3 regions of the Mycolicibacterium arabiense genome follow, and region 3 is predicted to be linked to each of the others. Evidence: predicted binding sites of a transcription regulator. Region 3 holds the regulator's gene; each other region holds the start of a gene.
The links. The regulator LexA, encoded in region 3, represses DNA repair genes until DNA is damaged. The targets are predictions, from matches to a motif close to CGAACANNTGTTCG.
Positions count from the first base shown of each region.

Region 1: a site for LexA is predicted at 3,452-3,465, ahead of G6N61_RS16180 (HNH endonuclease signature motif containing protein). Genes of this name have one in related genera too.
Region 2: a site for LexA is predicted at 2,510-2,523, ahead of ruvC (crossover junction endodeoxyribonuclease RuvC). Genes of this name have one in related genera too.

Region 1 covers NZ_AP022593.1:3,005,704-3,011,049, reverse strand. The annotation lists gene G6N61_RS16195 (cytochrome P450) at 1-3, shown strand, start outside; gene G6N61_RS16190 (maleylpyruvate isomerase family mycothiol-dependent enzyme) at 5-763, shown strand; gene G6N61_RS16185 (YibE/F family protein) at 776-1,996, opposite strand; gene G6N61_RS16180 (HNH endonuclease signature motif containing protein) at 2,040-3,437, opposite strand; gene G6N61_RS16175 (DUF4304 domain-containing protein) at 3,594-4,253, shown strand; gene G6N61_RS16170 (pyridoxal phosphate-dependent aminotransferase) at 4,254-5,346, opposite strand, start outside.
Region 2 covers NZ_AP022593.1:1,125,453-1,130,798, forward strand. The annotation lists gene G6N61_RS30540 (GGDEF domain-containing protein) at 1-243, shown strand, start outside; gene ruvB (Holliday junction branch migration DNA helicase RuvB) at 268-1,332, opposite strand; gene ruvA (Holliday junction branch migration protein RuvA) at 1,346-1,933, opposite strand; gene ruvC (crossover junction endodeoxyribonuclease RuvC) at 1,930-2,484, opposite strand; gene G6N61_RS07025 (hypothetical protein) at 2,587-2,910, opposite strand; gene G6N61_RS07030 (mechanosensitive ion channel family protein) at 3,049-4,281, shown strand; gene G6N61_RS07035 (TetR/AcrR family transcriptional regulator) at 4,206-4,868, opposite strand; gene G6N61_RS07040 (alpha/beta fold hydrolase) at 4,932-5,346, shown strand, end outside.
Region 3 covers NZ_AP022593.1:1,260,087-1,265,432, forward strand. The annotation lists gene G6N61_RS07695 (alpha/beta fold hydrolase) at 1-790, shown strand, start outside; gene G6N61_RS07700 (PhzF family protein) at 821-1,519, shown strand; gene nrdR (transcriptional regulator NrdR) at 1,536-2,000, opposite strand; gene G6N61_RS07710 (LysM peptidoglycan-binding domain-containing protein) at 2,096-2,536, opposite strand; gene lexA (transcriptional repressor LexA) at 2,781-3,482, shown strand; gene G6N61_RS07720 (LGFP repeat-containing protein) at 3,495-5,346, opposite strand, start outside.

The DNA.
Region 1 (5,346 bases), 1.7 Mb from region 3:
TAGGGTGGACTTTCGAGCAGCCCTGATCGAGGAGACCCAGGCCTTCGGCGACGTGTTGCGCGGTGCCCCCGCGTCCTGGGACGACGTGTCCGTGCCGACCTGCCCCGGCTGGAGTCTCAACCAGCTGTTGAAACACGTCGGCCGCGGCAACCGATGGTGCGCGCAGATCATCGACGAGCGCCGCAACGAGCCGTTGGACCCGCGCGAGGTCCGCGACGGCAAGCCGCCCGAGGATCACGACGGTGCCATCGACTGGCTCAACGCCGGCGCTCAGAAGGTGCTCGACGCCGTCGACCACGTCGGTGGCGGTGCCAGGGTGTGGACGTTCGTCGGGTCGAAGCCGGCGGGATGGTGGGTCCGGCGGCGGGTGCACGAGGTCACGGTGCATCGCGCCGACGCGGAACTGGCCCTGGGACAGGACTTTCGGCTGTCCCCGGAGTTGGCGGCCGACGCCGTGTCCGAGTGGATCGACCTGGCCACCTCCCGAGCCGACCGGCACGCGCCGCCGCTGCGGCGGGGTACGACGCTGCACCTGCACGCCACCGACGACGGTCTGGGCCCGACCGGCGAGTGGACCATCGTGCACGACGAGGACGGCGTCAACTGGTCGCACGACCACGCCAAGGGTGAGGCCGCCGTGCGCGGTCGGGCAGTCGACCTCTTGCTCGGCATCACCAGACGGCGGGACCTGAGCGACGGTGGCCTCGAGGTGTTCGGGGACCAGGCCGTATGGGACGAGTGGTTGGCCCGCACGCCGTTCTAGGCGGCGCTGAGGTCAGGCGCGCTGCGGCGTAGCGAGGATCGCGGCGATGCCCGTGGTCAGTGGCACCGACAGCGCCAGCGCGATGCCGCCGACCGCCGATCGCGCGATCTCGATGGCCACGCTCTCGCTGGTCAGCACGTCGCCCAGCGACCGGTTCGCCACGCTGAACAACAGCAGCAGCGGCAGTGCGCTGCCCGCGTATGCCAGGACCAGGGTGTAGACGGTGCTGGCGATGTGATCGCGGCCGACGCGCATGGCGCCGGTGAAGATGGTGCGCCGGTTGGCGCCCGTCTCGGCGAGTTCGAAGGCCGTCGACGCCTGGGTGACCGTGACGTCGTTCAGCACGCCGAGCGAGCCGATGATGAACCCGGCCAACAGGAGTCCGGTGATCGATACGCCGCCCAGATAGGCGGCCACCTCGTTGTTCTGATCCTCCGAGAGGCCGGTGAGATGCGCGAGTTCGATTGCGCCCCAGGACAGGACCCCCGCGAGGAGCAGCGAGGCGAGGGTTCCGAGCAGCGCGGCGCTGGTGCGCAGGCTCACGCCGTGCGCGAGATAGATGACGGCGTAGAGGATGACCGACGACGCGACCAGTGACACCGGCACCGCGGGTGCACCGTCGCGCAACGCGGGCAGCAGGAAGACGACCAGCACGGCGAAGGCCACGACGATGCCCACCATCGCCCGCAGTCCCCGCCAACGGGCGACGGCCACGACCACCACCGCGAACACCGCGGCCAGTGCGACGAGCGCCCACGACCGTTCGAAGTCGTAGAACGAGTAGGTGGTCGCACCGTTCTGATCGACCTGCCTGCTGAGCCGCAGATCGTCGCCGACGAGCAGCTGCGGCTGCCCCGGCCCGCCGCTGAACTCGAGCACGGTGTTGGCGCCCTTGTTGGGGCCGGAGTCGATCTCGACGAGCGATTGGACGCACTGCCCGCCGCCGGGCGGGGCCATCGTCGGGTCGGACGTGAGCACGGCGCCCGCAGACGGGCTGCCGCAGTCCGCCAGCCCGCTCGAGAGGACGTGGCCCGCCTCGGTGGTGACGGCGCCGCCCGCCGCGTTCTGGAAGGGCAGGGGGATGTCGACCTTCTGCTGGCTGGGCCACAGCAGGGCCGCGCCGACGATGGTGGTCAGTCCGATCGCGATCAGCAGGCCGACGACGATCCTGGCCGCCAGCGGTCCCAGCGGAGCCGGCCCGGATGGAAGCGAGTGCGAGTGCGAATGGGCCACCCGGTCAGGGTAGAGGTGGTGGTTGGGCGCAGGGCGAGAGCCGTCACCGGTCGTCGGGCCTCGGGTGGAGGTCCGAATCGCGGTGGAGGGGGTTGACCTCGGGCGGGGCGCCACCAACCGACCAGGCCAAACGCCCGTCATCGGTCACGGTGGTGGTGGCATGGCCGCGCGTGACCAAAGCGTGGTCGCGTGGGCAGGCGAAGTAGAGGCAATCGGCGTCGGTGCGGCCGTCGGGGTCCCAGTCCGGCGCGTGGTGGACTTCGCAGTAATAGCCAGCGGCGGTGCAGCCGGGCCGGGTGCATCCCTGATCTCGGGCGTGGCACACGATGCGCTGGTCGACGGTGGCGATGCGGGTGCTGCGCGCCAGATATAGCGGCCGGTCGGAGTGACCGTCGAACACGCACAGGTAGTGAATGCTGTTGGCAGCCATGCGGATGAGGTCGCGCATCGGCAGCATCGAACCGCCGCCGGTGCGGGCAGGCCGTGGCATCGGGACGTCGGGGTCGGTCATCGCATGAGCGGCTTGCTCGAGGTCGGCGACCGTGGTGGTCGCGATGACGGTGACCGGGATGCCGCGGTGGGTGCCGAGTGCGCCGGATTTCAGGCCGGCGCGCAGTCCCAGTTTCAGGGCGTCATGCATGCGTTGGGAGTCGGTGCGGCCGTCGGTGGCGGCGTCGACGACGGTGGCGTCGGTGCCGGGCACATGGTGGCCGGGGCGGACCGCAGCCCCCGTTGCTTCGAGCAGGGCACGGGTTTCGGGGTCGACGTTCCCGCTGAGCTTGCTCATACCGTCGGGGCCCTGTCGACCGAGCTTCAGGCAGCGGCGTCTAGCGCGGTCCTGGTCGTTGAAGATGCCGTCGGGATTGATGGTGTCGGCGATGCGCTTGCCGACCTCCGCGACGAAGGCCGAGTCTTGTTGGCGGGCGTGCTCGACGAGGGTGCTTTCGACGGCGGCCATCTCGGCCGCGGCGATCTGGGGTAGTGCGTCGATGGCGTCGCACACCTTGGCGATGTGGTCCTCGCCGACGGCGCCGGCCTCGATGGCCTCGGCCAGTGCGGGTAGTTCTGCGGGAATGGTGTCGCCGGTGAGTGACCGACGCGGGCTCACGCGGGCGGCCACCTTGAACCGGCGAGACACTTCCTTGGGTACGAGGCGCAGTCGACGGGCGAGTGTGTCGCGCAGTCGCACTCCGGGGCTGCCGGGAAGACGGTCGTCGCCGTCGGGTGGGTCGGCCATTTCGGCGAACATGCGATAGGACAGGCCGCGGTTGAGCCGGTTGTGGTACTCGAGGCGTTCGGTGATCTCTACGCGAAAGGCGTTGCCCACCATGTCCGTCGACGTCTCCCGAAGCCGATCCATCGCTGCGTCGATCGCGTCGAGGTCCGCCCGAACCCGATCCCGCGCCGCGTCGGCGAACAAGAACGGGCGAGCTGCGGTCATGCCCCCACTTTACTCGAACACGTGTTCGAATGCCCGGGTGATCGCGAATCCTGTGGATGAATCGGTGACTGTGGATGGATCCGCACCATGGCGTGTGCGCGACATAGCCTTTGGGATGGGCCGCGAGATTCGTGGGCCGCTCGAAAGGAGCCGCGAGTGCGCGATCTCGACGATGAAAACACACCGCTGAGGCCGCAATTCGACCTCCTGCTCTCGGAAGGAGTCGGCCCGTTCCTCGGCTCGATGGGCTTCACCCAGCACGGGACGAAGTTCGTCAGATACCGCGGGCCCATCTACGACGTAATCGGGTTTCAGAACGACTGGCACAACGACGTGTACTCGTGGCACGGGTTCTTCGTCAACGTCGGCGTCGGCTCCCGCGAGGTCGACGAGGTGTGGCCGGGCCCATGCCCGCAGCCCCCGATTGGCTTCCTGTTCGACCGCCGCTGGGAGTCGGTGGTGCCAGACCTGCCCTATGAACCCCGATTCGACCGCGACACCAATATGAAGGAGTTCGCAGCTGCACTTCGAGAAGGCCTCGAAATGGTGGTCGCCGTCATCGAAGGATTCGATTGCACGGCAACGCTCGTGGAGTATGCGACGACGAACAACCTCCTCATCGCCTACGAGAGGACGTGCTGTTATCTCGCCGCCGTAGAGGACGTCGAGGCACTGGCCGGCTACGTCGGTGTACTCCGAGACCACTTCGGCCACCAGGAACGCTGGGCGAACTTCAATCGCGAGATCAGCTGGGTGTCTGGAGCGTGCGCGCAGACGTTGGTCGAAAGGGGTGTCCTGGACCCGGTGGCTCGTTGACTACTGGCGGTAGGACGCCAAGAAGTTGCCGAGCCGCTCGATGGCGTTGGCGAGATCGCGTGCCCATGGCAGCGTCACGATGCGCAGGTGGTCGGGGGCGGGCCAGTTGAACCCGGTGCCCTGCACGACCAGGATCTTCTCCTGCAGCAGGAGGTCGAGGACCAGTTGCTCGTCGTCGTGGATGTCGTGGACTTCGGGGTCCAGGCGAGGGAACGCGTACAGCGCGCCCCCGGGTTTCACGCAGGACACCCCTGGGATCTCGTTGAGCTTGTTCCAGGCGACGTCGCGCTGTTCGAGCAGCCGACCGCCAGGCAACACCAGGTCGTCGATGCTCTGATGACCGCCGAGCGCCACCTGAATGGCGTACTGCGCGGGCACGTTCGGGCACAGCCGCATGTTCGACAGCAGGTTGATGCCCTCGAGGAAGCTCGACGCGTGCTCCTTGGGTCCGGTGATCACCAGCCACCCGGACCGGTAGCCAGCCACCCGGTAGGCCTTCGAGAGACCGTTGAACGTCAGCGTCAGCAGATCGGGGGCGAGCGTGGCCAGGCTGATGTGCTTGGCGTCCTCGTAGAGGATCTTGTCGTAGATCTCGTCGGCGAGCAGCAGGAGCTGGTGCTTGCGGGCGAGTTCCACCATCTGCTCGAGGACTTCGCGGCCGTACACCGCGCCGGTCGGGTTGTTCGGGTTGATCACGACGAGCGCCTTCGTGCGTTCGGTGATCTTCGACTCGAGGTCGGCGATGTCGGGCTGCCACCCCTGGGTCTCGTCGCACAGGTAGTGCACCGGGGTTCCGCCGGCCAGCGAGGTCGACGCCGTCCACAGCGGATAGTCGGGCGCGGGAATGAGCACCTGGTCGCCGTTGTCGAGCAGCGCCTGCAGCGTCATCGTGATCAGCTCGGAGACACCGTTGCCGAGGAACACGTCGTCGATGTCGAAACGCGGGAAGCCGTCGACCAATTCGTAGCGGGTGAACACCGCGCGGCGGGCGCTCACGATGCCCTTCGAGTCCGAGTACCCCTGCGCGTTCGGCAGCGCCTGGATCATGTCGCGCATGATCACGTCCGGCGCCTCGAAGCCGAACGGCGCCGGG
Region 2 (5,346 bases), 130 kb from region 3:
GTGGACGACTTCGCCGACGCGCCCGTCACCGGCGCGATGCCGAAGAAGACGACCGCCACCGCGGGCAAGGTGCCCTGGACGATCGCCGCGCGCCCCCTCGTCGGATCCGAGGCGAACAGGACGACCGCGGCGGCCGGCATGGAGCAGGCGCCCGCCAAGAGCAAGGCCGCCCCGGCCGCGGTGCCGCCGGAGATCGTGAACCCGACTCCCGCGCCGGCGACGGCGGTCACGAAGCAGTTGTAGGCCCAGTCAGGTTGCGGGCGAACGTCATTCGAACAGGCCGGGCTGCCCCAGGCTGGTGACGCCAGCTGGCGGCGTCATCCCGAGGTGGTGCCAGGCCTGACTGGTCGCGACCCGGCCGCGTGGCGTGCGGGCGATCATCCCGGCGCGCACCAGGAACGGCTCGCACACCTCTTCGACCGTGGTGGCCTCCTCGCCGACGGCGACGGCCAGCGTCGAGACTCCCACCGGTCCCCCGCCGAAGCTTCGGGTCAGCGCGGAGAGCACGGCGCGGTCGAGCCGATCGAGGCCGAGTTCGTCGACGTCGTACACCTCCAGTGCGAGCTTGGCGATGTCACGGGTGATGACGCCGTCGGCGCGTACCTCGGCGTAGTCGCGGACCCGCCTCAGCAGCCGATTCGCGATGCGGGGCGTGCCTCGCGAGCGCCGCGCGATCTCCGAACCGGCGTCGGCGCCGACCTCGATGCCGAGGATGCCGGCCGAGCGGGTGAGCACCCGCTCGAGTTCGATCGGATCGTAGAAGTCCATGTGCGCCGTGAAGCCGAACCGGTCGCGCAGCGGGCCGGTCAGCGCGCCCGAACGCGTGGTGGCGCCGACCAGTGTGAACGGCGCGACCTCCAACGGTATCGACGTGGCGCCGGGCCCCTTGCCGACGACGACGTCGACGCGGAAGTCCTCCATCGCCAGGTACAGCATCTCCTCGGCGGGCCGTGCGATGCGGTGGATCTCGTCGATGAACAGCACGTCGCCCTCGACGAGATTGGACAGCATGGCCGCGAGGTCCCCGGCGCGTTCCAGCGCCGGCCCCGACGTAACTCGCAGCGACGTACCGAGTTCGGCGGCGATGATCATGGCCAGCGACGTCTTGCCGAGGCCGGGCGGTCCCGAAAGCAGGATGTGGTCGGGCGTGCCGCCGCGGTTCTTGGCGCCCTCGAGGACCAGTTGCAGTTGCTCGCGCACCCGGGGCTGACCGATGAACTCTCGCAGGGTCCGCGGGCGCAGGCTGGCATCGACGTCGCCCTCGCCGACGGTCAGTGCGGCCGAGACGTCTCTCTCGTCCTCGGCCGCCTCGTCTTCTTCGAACCGTCCCACGTCACCTCACCGCTTACTTCTTGCCCAGCATCGACAACGCGGACCGCAGCGCGCTCTGCGTGGTGGCGTCCGGGTCCTCGGCGAGCACCTTGTCGGTGGCCTCCTCGGCCTGCTTGGCCGCGAAGCCCAGCCCGATGAGCGCCTCGACGACCGGGCCGCGGATGGCGTGGCCGCCGACCACGGCTCCCGCACCCGACGTCATCTGCCCGATCTTGTCGCGGAGTTCGAGCACCAGCCGTTCGGCGCCGCGCTTGCCGATTCCCGGCACCCGCGTCAGCGCGGTGACGTCGCCATCGCCGAGGGCCTGACGCAACGTCTGCGGGTCGTACACCGCGAGCGTCGCCAGTGCGATCTTCGGACCAACCCCCGACACCCCGAGCAGTGTGGTGAACAGGTCCCGCGACTCAGGATCGGCGAACCCGTAGAGCGTCATCGAGTCTTCTCGCACGATCATCGCGGTGATCAGCCTGGCCTCGGTGCCTCTGCGCAGCGTGGCGAGCGTCGCCGGCGTGGTCATCACCTTGTATCCGACCCCGGCGGCCTCGATGACGGCGTGGTCGAGCGCGATGTCGAGCACCTCGCCACGTACCGAGGCGATCATCGCACTGCCTTCAGCTTGGCCTGATACTTGCGCTTCTGTTCGGCGGCCATCGCCTCCGCCGCGGCCATCCGCGCGATCATCGGCGCACGCCAGCAGTGACAGATGGCCAGCGCCAGCGCGTCGGCAGCGTCGGCCGGGGTCGGCTTGGATTGCAGCTTGAGGATTCTGGTGACCATCTCGGTGACCTGGGCCTTGTCGGCCCTTCCGTTGCCGGTGACCGCCGCCTTCACCTCACTGGGCGTGTGGAAGTGCACGTCGATCTCACGCTTGGCCGCAGCCAGGGCGATCACACCGCCTGCCTGCGCGGTGCCCATCGCCGTGTTGGCGTTCTGGTGGGCGAAGACCCGCTCGATCGCGATGACGTCGGGCAGGTGGGTGTCCATCCAGTGTTCGACGGTGTCGCTGATGGCCATGAGGCGGCGCGCCAGCGGTTCGTCGGCCGCCGTGCGCACCACGTCGACGTCGAGCGCGACGACGTCGCGGCCGCGCCCGGTCTCGATCATGGACAGGCCGCATCGCGTCAAGCCGGGATCCACGCCCATCACCCGCACTCGACTCTCCTACGCGCCTCGTCCCCGAACAGTTGTTCGAGAGCGTAGTCGGTCTCGCGCGGCGCATCGGGTACGACACGCGCCCCGGTTCGGCGGACCAGTTCAGAGGACGAAGCGCCCGTACTGATGCCTGCCCTGGGCGATCTCGAGCGCGAGGTCGTTGATCCGCGCCTGCGATCTGCGCCAGCCGCGGACCAGCTCGGTGGACGCATCGGCGTGGTCGCGCTCGACGATGATCCGCCAGCGGGCGCCGAGGAACTTCGTCGCCAGCCAGAACGGCCACAGGACCAACAGCGGCAGCACCAGCAGTAGGCCGAGCAGTCCGATGAACGAGAGGTCGAACAGGTCGTCGGCACCGAAGAACGGCCACCACTTCCGACGCACACTCCACTGCACTCCGCCAGGATCGGATACGACGACTGCCACGGCGCCATCTTCCCTGTCGAAGCACGGTTTTCGCGCGGCAATCACCGACTCGGACACCGATGGCGATGTGACGGCAGAGGTTTGCGCCGCTACCGTCGAACGGGTCCCGATCCCAACCCCTAAGGCTGTTTTCACACGATGCCCGACGAGAACGAACTCGCTTCCGCAACGAATCTCGCCGTCACGCTCGCCTGGGTCGCAGGTGCCGTGGTGCTCGCATATCTCGCGGGGGTGGTCCTCACCTGGGTCGTCGGACGCCTGGGTCGACGCAGCGCGATGGTGTGCGACATCGCCGAGCTGACGCGCCTGCCGGTGCGCGCTTCGCTGATCGTGTTCGCCGCGACGGTCGCGGTGCAACGGGCCTCGACGCCTGCCGATCCGTGGCGGGGCTGGGTGGACCACACCCTGCTCATCTTGCTGATCGCGACGCTGACGTGGCTGCTGGCGAGCTTCGTCGAGGTCGCCGAACGACGGGCGATCGCACTGTACGGCGGCGGCAACGACGAGATCACCGACGCCGACCGGCGGTGGCGCCGGATACGGACGCAGGTCACCGTGCTCAAGCGGCTGGCCACGGCCATCGTCGTCGTGATGGGCGTCGCGGCGATCCTCATGACGTTCCCCAAGTTCTCCGACATCGGGACGACGCTGTTCGCCTCGGCGGGCGTGCTGTCGGTGGTCGCAGGCCTCGCGGCGCAGACGTCGCTGGGCGCGGTGTTCGCAGGCATGCAGATCGCCTTCTCCGGTGCCATCCGCGTCGGCGACGTCGTCGAACTCGAGGAGGGCCGCTGGTGGGGCCGCATCGAGGAGATCACGCTGACCTACGTCGTCGTCCGCCTCTGGGACGAGCGGCGACTGGTGCTGCCCTGCACGTACTTCACCACCACGCCGTTCGAGAACTGGACGCGCAACGCCACTCAGATCATGGGCACCGTCGAGTTCGACGTCGACTTCTCCGTGCCGTTCGACGACATGCGCGCCGAACTGGACCGGCTACTGGCCGCGAGCGAGCAGTGGGACGGCCGCAGCGGCGTCCTGCAGGTGACCGACGCCGTCGGCGGTGTGGTGCGGGTTCGCATCGTGGTCAGCGCCCCGAACGCCGGCGCGCTGTTCGATCTCCGGTGTGCCGTACGCGAGGGCATGGTCGACTGGGTGCGCCGCACCGGCGGTGTGGTTCCCATTCAGCGCATCGAACCCGCTGCGACGCCGCCGGAGTCGGATGACCGGCCCGCCGTCGACGCCGAGTTCGCGCGCCAGTCGGCGCCCGGGCTGTTCTCGGGCAGCGCGGAGGCCGATCAGCGTGCACGGGACTTCGACGACCGCTCGGCCGAGTCGAACGGCGAACTGGTCCGATCCTCCGGCCGCGGCTGACCGCTCCCCCTGTCACGTAGCCGCTGCCCGCGGTACGCAGGCGCCAGCACTCGCCCCGCCACCAGCAGCGGTTCGGTGCTGCGCAGCGTGCGTGCGAGGACGAAGGCACCCTCGAGGGCACCGACCAGCGCGACGGTGACGTCGCGGGCAGCGGCGTGGGGCACGTCGCGTTCGACGAAGTAGGCGGTGCCCCCGTCCAGCCAGCCGTCGAACACCGCTGCGGTCGTCGTGCGGAGTTCCTCGATGGTGTCGGCCACTTCGGCCGCGACGCTGGCGACGGGGCACATGTTGGCGAACCCCGTCGCGGCCATGTCGTCGGCGGCCTGGGTGAACACCGCCTCGATCGCCTCGCCGAGGTCGTCGTGCGGGTCGACGAGGGTGGGGATCAGCATCCCGTACGCGATGCCCGCGTTGACGAGCGCCTCCCGGGCGATCTGCACCTTCCCGCCGGGAAAGTGGTGGTACAGCGAGCCGATCGGCGCGCCGGACGCCTTGACGACGTCCTTCATCCCCACCGCCGCATACCCCTTGTGTCGCATCAGTTCTGCCGCCGCCGTCAGGATCGTCTCCCGCGTGGACCTTGCCATCGTCGCCTCCTACCGCCACACTAGAGCATACGTTCTAGAACCATCGTTCTACAGGAGTGGCCAATGCAGTCCATCGACGTCCCGGCAGGCACCATCGAGTACCGCGAGGAGGGTGACCCGCACGGCCCGCCCGTGGTCCTCCTGCACGGGCTGCTGATGAACGACACGGTCTGGGCACGCGCCCTCGACCACCTCCCGCCCGGGTTCCGCTACCTGCTGCCCGTACTGCCGATCGGCGGGCACCGGATCCCGATGCGCGACGACGCAGACCTCACGATGCCGGGCCTGGTCGGCATCGTCGCCGACTTCCTCGACGCCCTCGACCTCGACGACGTCACTCTCGTGGTGACCGATTGGGGCGGCCCGCTGTTCCTCACCGACCTCGGCCGGGACGGGCGGGTGTCGCGCATGGTGATCTGCCCGTCGGAGGCCTTCGAGAACTTCCCACCCGGCTTTCCCGGCAAGGTCACCTGGCTGG
Region 3 (5,346 bases):
GCCGCGGGCCGACTATTCGGTCGCGGCGTATGCCAACGGGATGCGCGACCTGCTCAGCGTTCTCGACGTCGAACGGGTGACCGTGATCGGGCACTCGCTGGGCGGTGGGGTCGCGATGCAGTTCGCCTATCAGTTCCCCCAGCTGGTCGACCGCCTGATCCTGGTCGGCGCGGGCGGCGTCACCAAGGACGTCAACGTGGCGTTGCGCATCGCGGCGATGCCGATGGGTACCGAAGCGCTCGCCCTGTTGCGACTCCCCCTGGTGTTGCCTGCGCTGCAGGCGGTGGGCCGTGTGGGCGGCGCGCTGCTCGGCAAGACCGCCGCGGGCCGCGACATCCCCGACATGCTCCGCATCCTCGCCGACCTGCCCGAGCCGACCGCGTCGTCGGCGTTCGCCCGCACGCTGCGCGCCGTAGTGGACTGGCGCGGCCAGGTGGTGACGATGCTGGACCGCTGTTACCTCACCGAATCCGTTCCCGTGCAACTTATTTGGGGATCGCACGATTCGGTGATCCCCGTCGGCCACGCCCGCATGGCCCACTCGGCGATGCCGGGTTCCCGCCTCGAGGTGTTCGACGGTTCCGGTCACTTCCCCTTCCACGACGACCCCGACCGGTTCGTGGAGGTCGTCGAGAAGTTCATCGACTCCACCGAACCTGCCGTGTACGACCAGGATCTGCTGCGCAACCTGCTGCGCGCCGGCATCAGCGAGCAGACCATCACCGGGTCGGTGGGCACCCGTGTCGCGGTGCTTGACGCGATGGGCGCCGACGAACGCAGCGCCACCTGAGGCGCTTCGAAACGTCGTAGCATCGAGAGCATGGCGATCGACGTGACCGTGCTGCGTGTGTTCACCGACTCCGACGGGAACTACGGCAATCCTCTGGGCGTGGTGGACGCCTCGGCGGCGGAGCCGTCGGACCGACAGGCCATCGCGACCGAACTCGGCTACAGCGAGACGATATTCATCGACCTCCCTGCCGCGGGCGAGGCAACAGCGCGGGCGCACATCTTCACGCCCACAACGGAACTGCCGTTCGCGGGCCATCCCACGGTCGGCGCGGCGTGGTGGCTGAAGCGCCAGGGCACCCCGGTACGCACCCTGCAGGTGCCGGCGGGCATCGTCGGGGTGTCCTACGACGACGGACCGGACGGCGAGTTCGCGGTCGTGCGGGCCCGGTCGGACTGGGCGCCGGACTTCTCGATCTACGATCTTGCGTCGGTGGACGAGGTGCTCGCCGCCGACCCCGAGGACTACACCGATGACGTGAAGCACTACCTGTGGGCCTGGGTCGACCGAGAGGCGGGAACCATCCGGTCGAGGATGTTCGCCAGCGTCCTCGGCATTCCGGAGGACGAGGCGACGGGGGCGGCGGCGGTGCGCATCACCGACCACCTGAGCCGCGATCTGCTGATCACCCAGGGCGAGGGTTCGCAGATCCGCACCTGGTGGGATCCCGAGGGTTGGGTCAAGGTGGCCGGCCGGGTGGTCGACGACGGCGTCAGGCAGATCGACTAGCGGCGAGCGGAGCGGGTCAGCTCGGCGAGGCGACCTGTCGGTGGGCCCGCAGCGCCTCGATCTCGCGTTCGAAGTCCTCGGCGGAGGAGAACGATCGGTAGACGGAGGCGAAGCGCAGGTAGGCGACTTCGTCGAGGTCGCGCAGCGGCCCCAGGATCGCGAGGCCGACCTCGTTGCTGGGCACTTCGGGCGATCCGGTGGAACGCACGGCGTCCTCCACCTTCTGCGCAAGGACGTTCAGCGCGTCGTCGTCGACGTCGCGGCCCTGGCATGCGCGCCGCACGCCCTTGATGACCTTCTCGCGGCTGAACGGCTCGGTGACGCCGCTGCGCTTGACCACTGCCAGCACCGCCGTCTCGACCGTGGTGAACCTCTTGCCACACTCGGGGCACGACCGGCGCCTGCGGATCGCCTGGCCCTCGTCGGCCTCGCGAGAGTCGACGACCCGCGAGTCGGGATGACGACAGAACGGACAGTGCACAACCGCTCCTTCGCCGCGTATGTCGAGTCCGGGCGCCCCGGCCACATACGAGCGTACCGATTGACGGCAGCGGAAATCACGGCGCATGGCGCGGATCAGGCGACGGGCGCGATCAGCGTCTGTCCGGCGTCGACGCCGGCGGAGGAGAGTTCGTTCAGTTCGCGGATCTGGTCGACGACCGCGGCGACGGGCGCGTCGGGTGCGACGCGCTGGGCGAGCTGTTGCAGCGACTCCCCCGTCTGCACCTGGACGACTGCCAGCTGACCCGGCGCGGGCGTCTCAGCAGGCGCGCCGAACTGCGCGACCAACCCGAGCCACACCGTGATCGCAGCAGCCACCAACGCCAACAGCACCGTGGTGGCGGGCGTGATCGGCTTGCGGCGGTTGGACGCCCGCGACATCAGCACGCCGGTGCCGCGGTACCGCAGCGGCTCGTTGGCCGGCCTGCGGCGCTGCGGACCGCGCCGCACGTCGGGGCGCGGCCGCACGGGGCGGGCAACGATTTCGGTGGGGTACTCCCGCGTGATGATGGTCATCTCTGGCGCCTTTCGTCCTGTCGTGCAGTGCCGGTCGTTCGCTACTGTGTTCGAACCATAATCGCTCAGGTGTTCGATGACTAGAACATGTGATCGAACTGTTGCAAACGATATCGGTGGGCACCGACAGGTCGGATCGGGTCGATCCCCGGTCGCTGCGCTCCAGTCCTGCGCCGCGAACCCTAGCGCGACACGCTCGAACACATGTTTGAAAAACGCTCCGGTCCGGACTAGATTTGGCGCCATGAGTGACAGCAGCGACACGCAAGACGGCAGCGAGGCACGTCGCCCAACGGGTGTGGACGCCGCCTTGACCGAGCGACAGCGCACCATCCTCGACATGATTCGAAACTCAGTGACCACCCGCGGTTATCCCCCGAGCATCCGCGAGATCGGCGACGCGGTCGGCCTGACGTCGACGTCGTCGGTCGCGCACCAGTTGCGCACGCTGGAGCGCAAGGGCTACCTGCGCCGCGACCCGAACCGTCCGCGTGCCGTCGACGTGCGCGGCTCCGACGACAACGTCACTCCGATCGTCGCCACCGACGTCGCGGGTTCGGACTCACTGCCCGAGCCCACCTACGTGCCGGTGCTGGGTCGGATCGCCGCGGGCGGACCCATCCTCGCCGAGCAGGCGGTCGAGGACGTCTTCCCACTGCCGCGCGAGCTGGTCGGCGAGGGCTCGCTGTTCCTGCTCAAGGTCGTCGGCGAATCGATGGTCGACGCCGCGATCTGCGACGGGGACTGGGTGGTCGTCCGTCAGCAGAACGTCGCCGACAACGGCGACATCGTCGCGGCCATGATCGACGGCGAGGCGACGGTGAAGACCTTTAAGCGCACCCGCGGTCAGGTGTGGCTGATGCCGCACAACCCGGCGTTCGATCCGATCCCGGGCAACGACGCCCAGGTGCTCGGCAAGGTCGTCACGGTCATCCGCAAGATCTGACGACTCTGACGGTCAGCCTCGAGTGAATCCGTTGGTGAGCGCGAATTCTTCACTGGCGAACCAGATCTCGGCGCGCACCCGGTCGTACTCCCCGCTGCCCGGCAGCCAGTAGAGGCCGGTCTTGGTGTCGGCCTTGATCGGGTAGCCGTCGGGAGCGTCGAACGGGCTGTCGAGGGCCAGTCGCATCGACGTCTGCGCAGGCGCGGACTCCTCCATCGAGATCGCGGCGTGCCGGCCACTGGGCGGTCCGCTGGCCGGTTCCGTTGCGAGCGCCGTCGTCTCGGGATCGTCGAACGACGAGTGCCGGTACTCCGAAGCCGACGCGAAGGGATCGATGCCCGTGAGCGCCGACGTCCGCTCGCTCCCCGCGCCGTCAGCCAACACGTCGTCGGACGTGTCGTTCGGAATGACCTCGTCCGGTGTCTCGTCCTCCAGAGTCCTGTCGTCCGGAGTCGTGCCATCCGGTGACGAGGTGCCCGGGGCTGCGGCCGCCGCCGCGCCATCGCCGACGTCGTCGCCCGTGCCGTCGGACCGGGCCACGTCCTCGGCAGTGATCACGCGCGTGGGGGCCGTGTCGATGGCGTCCTGGTCCTCGGCGAAGTTGGCCGGGAACGCGCCGCTCCCCGGCACGCTCCCGGGCCCCGAGGGCTGGTCGTCGTCGACCGTCATCGCCCAGGCGCTCAACGGAACGTTCGGCGGCTGGCCGACGGCTGGCCGGTCGTCGGCGGCGGGCATCGGACCGGACTCGAAGTCCCCGTCGTCGTCGAAGTCGTCGTATTCGTCGAAGTGGTTCAACGGCTCGCGGTCGTCGGTGCGGCGCCGCACCACGGCCGCCACGATCGCGGCGATGAGCAACAGGACGGGGATGACGGCCAGTGCCCACCAGTACTTCTGGTACCAGGGTTGTGCGCCCTCGGCGTCGGAGTCAGCGGCCTGTGGCGCCTGCGGTGCGCCCTGGCCCGGCACCTCGAGACCGGCCAGGCCCGCCGCCAGGTTCGTCGGTTCGGTGGTGAACTCGCCGGTGGACCGGTTCCAGGAGATCGCGCCGTTGGCGAACTTCTGGGTGACGACGTCGCCGTCCTCGGTCTGGTCGGCGGTGGGTGCGCCCAGTTCGCCGGTGGCGCCGCCGAGCTTCGCCCAGGCCGCGTTCATCGCACCGCGGACGATGACGGCACCGAAGTCGGGGGTCCAGAAGATGACCGGGCCGTCCTCCGCGGTGAAGGAGGCGACCCTGCTCGCCGGTGCCAGGCCGCCGTCGGCCTCGTTGGCCTTCGGGAAGCCCAGGTCGCTCTCGGGTCCGCCGACGCTCTCGTACTTGGCGAGCAGCTGGCCGGTGATGACGGTGGCTCCGGTCGCGGGGCTGTAGAAGATCTTGCCCCCGGCGAAGGTCTGCTGGAGACCGTCGTCGCCCACGGGCTCGGGCGGACCCTCGGCCGCGCCCAGCGGTCCGAGCGGTCCACCGGCGGCGCGTCGGGCGGCGTCGATCTCGGTGTTCGCGTTGCCCGGGATCTCGAGACCCTGGAGCTGCGCGGCCAGTTCGGGCGGGGTGGTGGTGAACGTCTTGGTGCTGCGGTCCCACGAGATCTGGCCGCCGGTGAAGGTCTGCGACACCACGTTCCCGCGGTAGACCTCGTCCTCGGTTGGGACGCCGAGGGTGCCCGCGGACCCGCCGAGCCGGTCCCACGCCGCGTTGATCGCCCCGCGTACCACGTGGGCGCCGGTGTCGGGCGTCCAGAAGATCACCGGATTGTCCGCCGCGCTGAACGTCGTGTTGCGGCTGTTGGGCGCGCGTCCCGCGCCTTCGTCGATGTTGGGGAAACCGAGGTCGCCGTCGCCGGGGCCGCCGAGCGACAGGTACTTCTCG